2 regions of the Collibacillus ludicampi genome follow, and region 2 is predicted to be linked to the other one. Evidence: a T-box and tRNA genes for the amino acid it is inferred to sense, from the RefSeq annotation. Region 2 holds a T-box; the other holds one or more tRNA genes.
The links. The T-box of region 2 lies ahead of thrS (threonine--tRNA ligase). A T-box ahead of a tRNA ligase gene usually reads a tRNA of that ligase, here a tRNA-Thr.

Region 1 (4,209 bases), 1.1 Mb from region 2:
CGAGATACCGAGTACCAGGATTTTGTCAATGTGATGATTCTCTATCGCCGCACGTACTTCCTTCGCGTGTTCATCGTTCAAGAAAATCGCCCTTTTTACCGACGCCATCTTTGTAAGCTCGTATTTTCCCGAATATCCCGCCGCGTATTGGCCGTCAACAATGAATAATCCGTCGTCAATAATCGCTCGGATCCCTCGTTCCCTGGCGATTTGTAATGCATGATGACTTTTTCCCGTACCGCTTTCCCCGATCAATGCGTATACCTTCATGATTTCATACCTCCAGTTCCTCGGGAATGATCGATTCCCGCCACGAAAACGTCTATGGAACGAACGTTTAATCGTGTAACCTGCTTCATCTCTTCTCCAATTTTTTTACGGATTGTTTTAACGATTTCAGGAATTGATGAACCATAACAGATTGCCACAGACAACTCAATTTCTATCTCTTGATTATTCCGCCTGACAGACACCGTTCTCTTAATTTTGGCTTCCTTAATTTCCGTGAAGACACGTTGAATGACGCTTCGGATCGCTTTGTTCGAGAAAGTGACACACGTTTTCGCATTCATCTGTGAATCTCCCGTCCCTTATATTTTTTCGAACGAATGGTCGAATCGTATGTTTTACGTTATACTAAAATTAACTTCCAAAGACCGTTTCAAAGGAGGAAAAGCATGAGACGCGAAACCCGTTATTTCTTTTTTACACTGATCTTTGTTCTTATTATTGCAGGTCTTGTTTCACAAAACTATACATTTCTAGGTATAACTTTTCTCCTCGGAATTTTGATCGGTGGGATCGTCGATACGTACGATAACCGTCGTGATGAGAAACATAAACATGTGAACCGGAATTTTAATTACCATCATTAAGCGCATATGTAAGCCCCCGTCTCTTCTATAACGGGGGCTTTGTGTTATACTTTCGGTAGAAAGTAACAGGAAGGAGAATGTCATCGTGTTAGATCGCAATGAAATTTGGGCACAAGCGGCTGAACTCGGTCAATTGATTTCCGAATCTCCAGTCGTTCTCGCATATAAGGAAGCGAAAGAGACGATGGAAAGTCATCCGGAGATCAAACATCTTCTTTCCAAATTGCGTGACATGCAGGAGCAATATGAGCGACTCTCCACATACAGTACGGGTCCTCATTTGAAATCCCTTGAAGAAAGTATGAAAGAAACGATCGCTAAACTGGATGAATATCCGGAAGTGCAAAATTTCCGCAAGAGAACGCATGAAGTGGATCAGCTGCTAAAAGCGGTCACTGATGTACTTTCCACCAGTGTAACTGAACGTGTGAGCCAGGAGTGAAGCATTCACATTTGACAGTCTCTTTTTCCTGTTGTATAATTTAGCACATTGACTTTACTAAGAGATGAGGGTTGCTGGCAATGACAGATCATAATCACATCCATGATGAAAATTGCAATCACGACCATGAACACGATGTGGTCATACTTACAGACGATGAGGGAAATGACCATGAGTTTATAATCGTTGAAGTCATGGAAATGGAAGATAAACATTATGCAGTTCTCGTTCCTCACGATGACGAAGATGGCGAAGGAATTATCATGCGCGTCGAGGAAGACGGGAATGGTGAGGAATATCTTGTTGACATCGAAGACGACGAAGAATGGCAACGCGTCGTTTCCGCATACGAGAAGTTTCTTGATGAACATAGCGAGTAATAAAAAAACCGAGGCTGAATGCCTCGGTTTTTTTATTGGCGGAGTGAGAGGGATTCGAACCCTCGATACGGGTTATCCCCGTATACTCGCTTAGCAGGCGAGCGCCTTCGACCTACTCGGCCATCACTCCTAAACGAGTGGAGCCACCTGCCGGGCTCGAACCGGCGACCTGCTCATTACGAGTGAGCCGCTCTGCCAACTGAGCTAAGGTGGCAGATGGATAACATGGCGGAGAGAGAGGGATTCGAACCCTCGAGGCGCGTTATCCACGCCTACACGATTTCCAATCGTGCTCCTTCGACCACTCGGACATCTCTCCAAACATGGTGCGCCTACCAGGAATCGAACCTGGGCACCCGGTTCCGGAGACCGGCGCTCTATCCTCTGAGCTATAGGCGCCTGACGAAGACATGTTTTAATATAGCATGTTCGTCTGTACCTTTCAAAGAGGATATGATCCCATTTTAAAACAAAAATCTCGTTCATTTATTTATGTCTAATTCTCGCTTCATCTATCATGCAAAAAAAGCCTCTCGTGCAAAAATACGCACGGGAGGCTATCCTATCATCATACTCGTACCGTTTGGCTGTATTTTTCAATGATCTGCTGATGTGCACGCATTTCCCAAGTATCATCAAGCGGAATGAGTACCGGATCTTCCGTATGACGATACAGGGCTAAGCGCAGGAGAAAATCTGCAAAATGGGGATTTTTCGATAAGAGCGGGCCGTGCATATACGTACCGAAAACCGTCCCTTGTGCCACGCCCTCGAACCGATCTTCTCCGTTATTCCCGAAACCGTTTGTCATCACCGCTAGCGGTTTAACCCCTTCACCCAGGTACGTCCTTCCCGAATGATTCTCATAGCCGACGATCGTGTTCCCTGCAAGCCCTTCGATTTGCAAGTTCCCGATCGTATTCCCGACCAATCGCTTCGTTCCACCGACCGTAAAGAAGTCGACGAGACCGAGACCTTCGATCCTTTTTCCCCCGATCGTTTCAAAATAGCGTCCTAACAACTGATAGCTGCCACAAATCGTGAGAATCACCGTTCCCTCGGCGATCGCTTTTTCAAAAGCGGAACGTCTTCTCAATAAATCATCAGCGACTATCGATTGCTCTCTGTCCTCTCCCCCGCCGGAGAATAGAATATCATATTCGCTTAAGTCGGCCGTATCGCCGATCGAGATCGCTTTGACCTCGACGTCAAATCCCCGCCACTCGGCTCTCCTCTTTAGTACGGTTACATTTCCACGATCGCTGTACACCTCAAGCAGATCCGGGTACAGATGCGCGATTTTTAGCTTCAACTTCAATCCTTCCCTTCGCAAGCAAATGATCTCTGATCGCATAGAGTGATGTATACGTTGAAAGGATGTATAATAAATGTCCCTCAGGAAGTTCAGCGAGCGCATGATCGACTGTGCGGATATCGCCTTCCATCACTTCCGTTATATCACCGAATCCGGCGTATTTTAAACGCACGCCCATATCGAATGCGCGCGTCCCCGTCGCCCAAATCCGTTGCAAACGGCTCATCTTGCGGAGTTTCTCGATATTCGTGTCCCAAATCCACGATACATCCGTACCGTCAGCATAATGGTCATTCAGAACGACGACGAGGTGAGCGGGACGCGTTTCCTGTTGGACTACCGACAAAACCTGATTAAAACCGGTTGGATTCTTAACAAGCGTCAACATAACATGTTTCCCTGCAATATTCATTCTCTCCATACGTCCCAAGCCGGTCGCCATAGACGACATTTCTTCCCGCAGAACCTCTCGCTTCACGCCCATGAGATTCGCTGCCGTAATCGCCGCCAAGGCGTTGTAAACGTTATACAGCGCAGGAGAATTGATGCGGCCAACATCCCCTTTTAATTCAAAGAGAATGCCCTCTTCATGCAGACGCACGCGTTCCGCCGCATAATCCGGATTCGCACGCTGAAAACCGCATGTCAAGCATCTATAAAACCCCAATTGCCCATAATGATATTGCGTATAGTGGAGGGGAGAACTGCATGTCCGACAAAACTTTCCGTCTTTCACCTCGTTATGATCCTCCGCAGAGAAATCACTTGAATTAATTCCGTACCAGATCACACGTTTTCCTTCCGGAGCGATGGAAGAAACGAGAGGGTCATCCGCGTTCAGGATGAGCATCGTATGATCGGGTGCTTTTTTCAAAGCGTTTCCTACCAATTCTACAACCGTGTCCACTTCCCCATAGCGATCCATTTGATCGCGGAAAAAGTTTGTCACGACCACAGCATTCGGATGGAGCGGTTGTATGACTTTTCCGATCGTTGCTTCATCGACTTCCAGCACGACGGCTTGTCCATCTGCCGCTTTGCCTTTGTAGCCATCGAGGAATGTTGTTACAATCCCTTGAATCAAATTGGCGCCAAGGCTGTTGGAAATGATCGCACGTCCATCTTTGCGTAAAAAATGGGTTAACAGGTTACTCGTCGTGGTTTTCCCGTTCGTTCCTGTGATTAAGACGACATTAC
Region 2 (4,209 bases):
ATTGTTCTCCCGTCTGAGAAAAGGGACGATTCAATTAGGCACACGAGCTGTTTTTGCTCTTATCCTCTTGTTTGTGGTATTATCCGAATCCTTCGGCGCGCAAAATATTCTTGGTGCTTTTCTTGCCGGTGTGATTGTCTCTTTGCTATCTCCAAGAAAAGAGTTTCTCCATCAACTGGATTCTTTCGGGTATGGATTTCTGATCCCTATTTTTTTCGTTATGGTTGGCGTAAAGCTAGATATCAGGCAAATTTTCGCGCAACCATCCATGATTATGTTAATCCCTGTCTTGTTAATCGTATTATTGATCTCCAAAATGCTTCCGATTCTCATCTTACGTCGGTGGTATCCCTGGCGAGAAACGATCGGCGCCGGGGTCTTGCTAACATCAACGCTCAGTCTGGTCATTGCAGCCGCCACCGTTGCACACGACCTTGGCTTAATAAAAGACGAGTTAAAAAATGCACTCATTCTGGTCGCGGTGATCACCAGTTTTATTTCTCCTATCCTTTTTAATCGAATCTACCCAAAGAAAGAAGGAAGGAAGAAGAAGATATCCATTATTGGAGCCAACACGATTACATTACCTGTCGCTCTTCGTTTACAAACGGAGGGATTTCAGGTCACTGTCTTTTCCGAATGTGATCAAGGAATAATAAAGGAACGCAGGGAAATATTTAAAAAAATCCCTTTCGTTGAACTTCCGTCCTTAGATCCATCAATTTTACACGATCATGATGTTTTTCAAGCGGATGTAATTGTTGTTGCATCAGAGGATGATCGCCGTAATGTAGAGATCGGTCATCATGCCTTACAAGAAGGAACGGAGCAGGTTGTTGTGCGCGTTGAGAATCCGGAATTGCAAGAGTCCGTGACTGGAGAAAAGATAACGATATTTTCAACCATGTATTCCGTTTGGACATTGTTAAAAGCGATGGTGGAGCATCCAAGTGCAGTCAGGTTGTTTTCCCAGCCAGACGGTTCCATTCAAGAAGTGGTTGTCAAAAATTATAAATATCATCATGTTCCGCTTCATCAGCTGTCGTTCCTGGGGGATGCTCTCATCCTGCGGATTTACCGAATGGATTCCTTCATGATCCCTCATGGTGATACCCGGTTGCACTTAGGCGATCGTCTTTTAATCAGTGGAAGTTTGGAAAATATCGTTGAGATAAAACAGGAATTGGAATGAAACTTTTCAGTCTAAACAAAGGGACAGCCATCAGCTCGCGGCTGTCTCTTGTTACAGGTATAGAGATTCTAACATCGACATATACTGGGTAACAATACGAGAGGTACGGGATGTGCAAAGTGAACGTGTCTGCGAAAAAGGAGTGAGAACGTGTACGCTGTTTCGATTGGTACCATGAAATATATCGATGTATTGGCGGATTATCTTGAAGAATCATTGGATAAACTCCGGGAACGCGGCGGATCTGTTATTAAAGGGTTTCATGTTCGCGGCAAATTTCCGTACCTTACATATCGCATCGAAAAAGTGGAACGAGAAGACGAAACGGTTCCCCTTTTCTTGGCACAATCCCTCACCCGTTTTCTGACGGAAGTTTGGGAACGTGATCTGTTACAACATATCATCGAAAAGGAATATGATTATTACACGGCGGATGAAGTCGCCTTCCTGGCGGATCGTGGCATTCAATTCTTACGCAATCACCCTCGTGATGGAAAAGAAATATTACGTAATCAAGAGCTTGAAGCGTGTATAGCCGACTATTTGATACATAATCGGACATTTCTTGTCGAAGGATTTGTTCGTTTCCGTCTGCGAGAGTTTGAAAAAGACAGATATCGCGCGATCGAACAAGCGATTGATGAATACTTGATGGATCAGGAATATCGGGAATTTATCCAGTTAATCCGTTATTTTCTTGATATGCAGACATCGTGCCTTCCCTTGATCCACCTTCTCTATGGACAAAAAGGTGTCCAGTTCATCGACTCGGATGGAAATCCTATACGAGAATTTGAATGGCAATCCTATTCCCTAGGTAACTGGGAACATGAGCTTCATTTTGATGATCTGGTGATTTCCTCATTGATTCAGTTGGCTCCCTTAAAGGTAAGAGTACATTCGAAACAGGGTGTTCGCCTTCCATTGATCGTTGATACGGTGTTTGACATATTTGAGAACCGAGCGCAACTTTGTCCGGGCTGTACACTTTGCCATGCAGACGAAGAGGTGGATTTTGAGTCTTTCCCCTTGACTTTTCCGGAATGAATTTTTTATAATCTCGTTGAAAAGTAAGAGTAAAAGCTATGAAGAGGACAGCGTCTATTCGAAACATATCTCAGAGAGAGAGCACCTTGGCTGGAAGTGCTCTTGATATCAGGCGAATAGAAGACCACCTCTGAGCTGCTTGAAGGAAATGTCAAGCCGGAGCCTCTCCGTTATGGGAACGAGGGTCTGTTCATCGAACAGACTGAATCGGGGTGGAACCACGGAGTCAAGCACTTTCGTCCCTGCAAGATCGGGGATGAGAGTGTTTTTTATTTTGTTAGTCATCGAACCCAAGCGCAAAGCGATACACCCACCCAAGCACTAGTTTTCAAGGCAGTCTATTTCAAGAAGGAGGAACGATCATGTCTGTGGATGTACAAAAAGAAGTGCAGATTGAACTGAAAGATGGTTCAAAACGAACCATTCCAGCAGGAACAACCTTGCTTGATGTTGCAGGGATGATTTCCAATCGTTTAAAGAAAGAGGCGGTCGTCGGATCGCTGAACGGCAAATTAGTCGATCTGAACACTCCGATCGAGCAAGACGCAAAGATCGAACTTTTTACACTCAATGACCCGGAAGGTTTGGAGACGATGCGGCACTCGACCGCTCATGTCATGGCACAAGCGGTCAGCCGTCTCTGGCCGGAAGTGAAATTTGCCATCGGACCCGTGATTGAAGACGGATTTTATTACGATTTTTCCGGAAGAACGTTCACCCCGGACGATCTCCCGCTGATTGAAAAAGAAATGGAAAAGATCGTGAAGGAAGATCTTGCGATCCGGAGAGAAGAGGTCACCCGGCAACAAGCGCTAGAGATGTTTAAAGAGCGCGAAGATCGCTTTAAAGTCGAGATCATCCATGAACTCCCGGATGATGCTGTAATCACTGTTTATCATCAAGGAGAATTTACCGATCTCTGCAGGGGCCCGCACCTCCCTTCAACAGGCCGAATCAAAGCATTCAAACTTCTGTCGATCGCGGGGGCTTATTGGCGCGGCGACGCGGAAAATGAGATGTTGACCCGGATCTACGCGACCGCTTTTCCTAAAAAATCGGAGCTTGACGAATACTTAGAGCGTATCGAAGAAGCGAAAAAACGTGACCATCGCCGACTGGGACGCGAGTTGGACTTGTTCTTCATTCCGGATGAGGCACCTGGGATGCCTATTTATCTCCCGAAGGGGATGGCGTTACGAAACGAACTGGAGAAATTTTTACGTGAGTTCCTGAATGAATACGAATATGATGAAGTGCGCACACCGATCATTATGGATCGCGTCTTATGGGAACGTTCCGGTCACTGGGATCACTACAAAGAAAATATGTATTTCACTCATGTGGACGAACGAGATTTCGCTCTGAAACCGATGAACTGCCCGGGACATTGCATTACATTCAAACATCAACTCCGCTCATATCGCGATCTCCCCATCCGAATGGGTGAATTCGGGCTTGTACATCGCCATGAATTATCGGGAGCGCTGCACGGATTGTTGCGCGTGCGTGCATTTACACAAGATGATGCACATATCTTCGTGCGTCCCGATCAAATCGAGCAAGAAGTATTCCAGTGCATGGATTTTATCGATCGGGTGTACAAGACATTCGGATTTGAGTATAGCGTGGAATTGTCGACACGTCCCGAAAAGTCGACGGGCTCGGATGAGCTGTGGGAATTAGCTACAAACGCATTGCGCGACACATTGGAGAAGCGGGGCATGGAATATCAAGTGAATGAAGGGGATGGCGCCTTCTATGGTCCGAAGATCGACTTTCATGTGCGCGATTCGCTCAAGCGTTCCCATCAATGCGGCACGATCCAGCTGGATTTCCAAATGCCTGAGAAATTTGATCTCTCCTATATCGGTGAGGATAATCAGAAACACCGTCCCGTGATGATTCACCGTGCGATCTTCGGTTCGTTTGAACGGTTTATGGCCCTGTTGATTGAACATTACGGCGGTGCG

Region 1: it encodes a tRNA-Thr, which carries the amino acid that the T-box ahead of thrS (threonine--tRNA ligase) is inferred to sense. The anticodon was not compared.

What each region holds. Positions count from the first base shown of each region.
Region 1 is NZ_BOQE01000001.1:3,899,970-3,904,178, forward strand. Features, by position in the region: gene DNHGIG_RS19825 (Asp23/Gls24 family envelope stress response protein) at 1-270, opposite strand, end outside; gene DNHGIG_RS19830 (Asp23/Gls24 family envelope stress response protein) at 267-572, opposite strand; gene DNHGIG_RS19835 (hypothetical protein) at 678-875, shown strand; gene DNHGIG_RS19840 (YlbF/YmcA family competence regulator) at 961-1,317, shown strand; gene DNHGIG_RS19845 (DUF1292 domain-containing protein) at 1,398-1,697, shown strand; tRNA gene DNHGIG_RS19850 (tRNA-Ser) at 1,734-1,827, opposite strand; tRNA gene DNHGIG_RS19855 (tRNA-Thr) at 1,836-1,911, opposite strand; tRNA gene DNHGIG_RS19860 (tRNA-Ser) at 1,924-2,016, opposite strand; tRNA gene DNHGIG_RS19865 (tRNA-Arg) at 2,022-2,096, opposite strand; gene DNHGIG_RS19870 (type 1 glutamine amidotransferase) at 2,266-3,009, opposite strand; gene DNHGIG_RS19875 (MurT ligase domain-containing protein) at 2,969-4,209, opposite strand, start outside.
Region 2 is NZ_BOQE01000001.1:2,771,286-2,775,494, forward strand. Features, by position in the region: gene DNHGIG_RS14075 (monovalent cation:proton antiporter family protein) at 1-1,192, shown strand, start outside; gene ytxC (putative sporulation protein YtxC) at 1,343-2,239, shown strand; T-box leader at 2,269-2,486, shown strand; gene thrS (threonine--tRNA ligase) at 2,602-4,209, shown strand, end outside.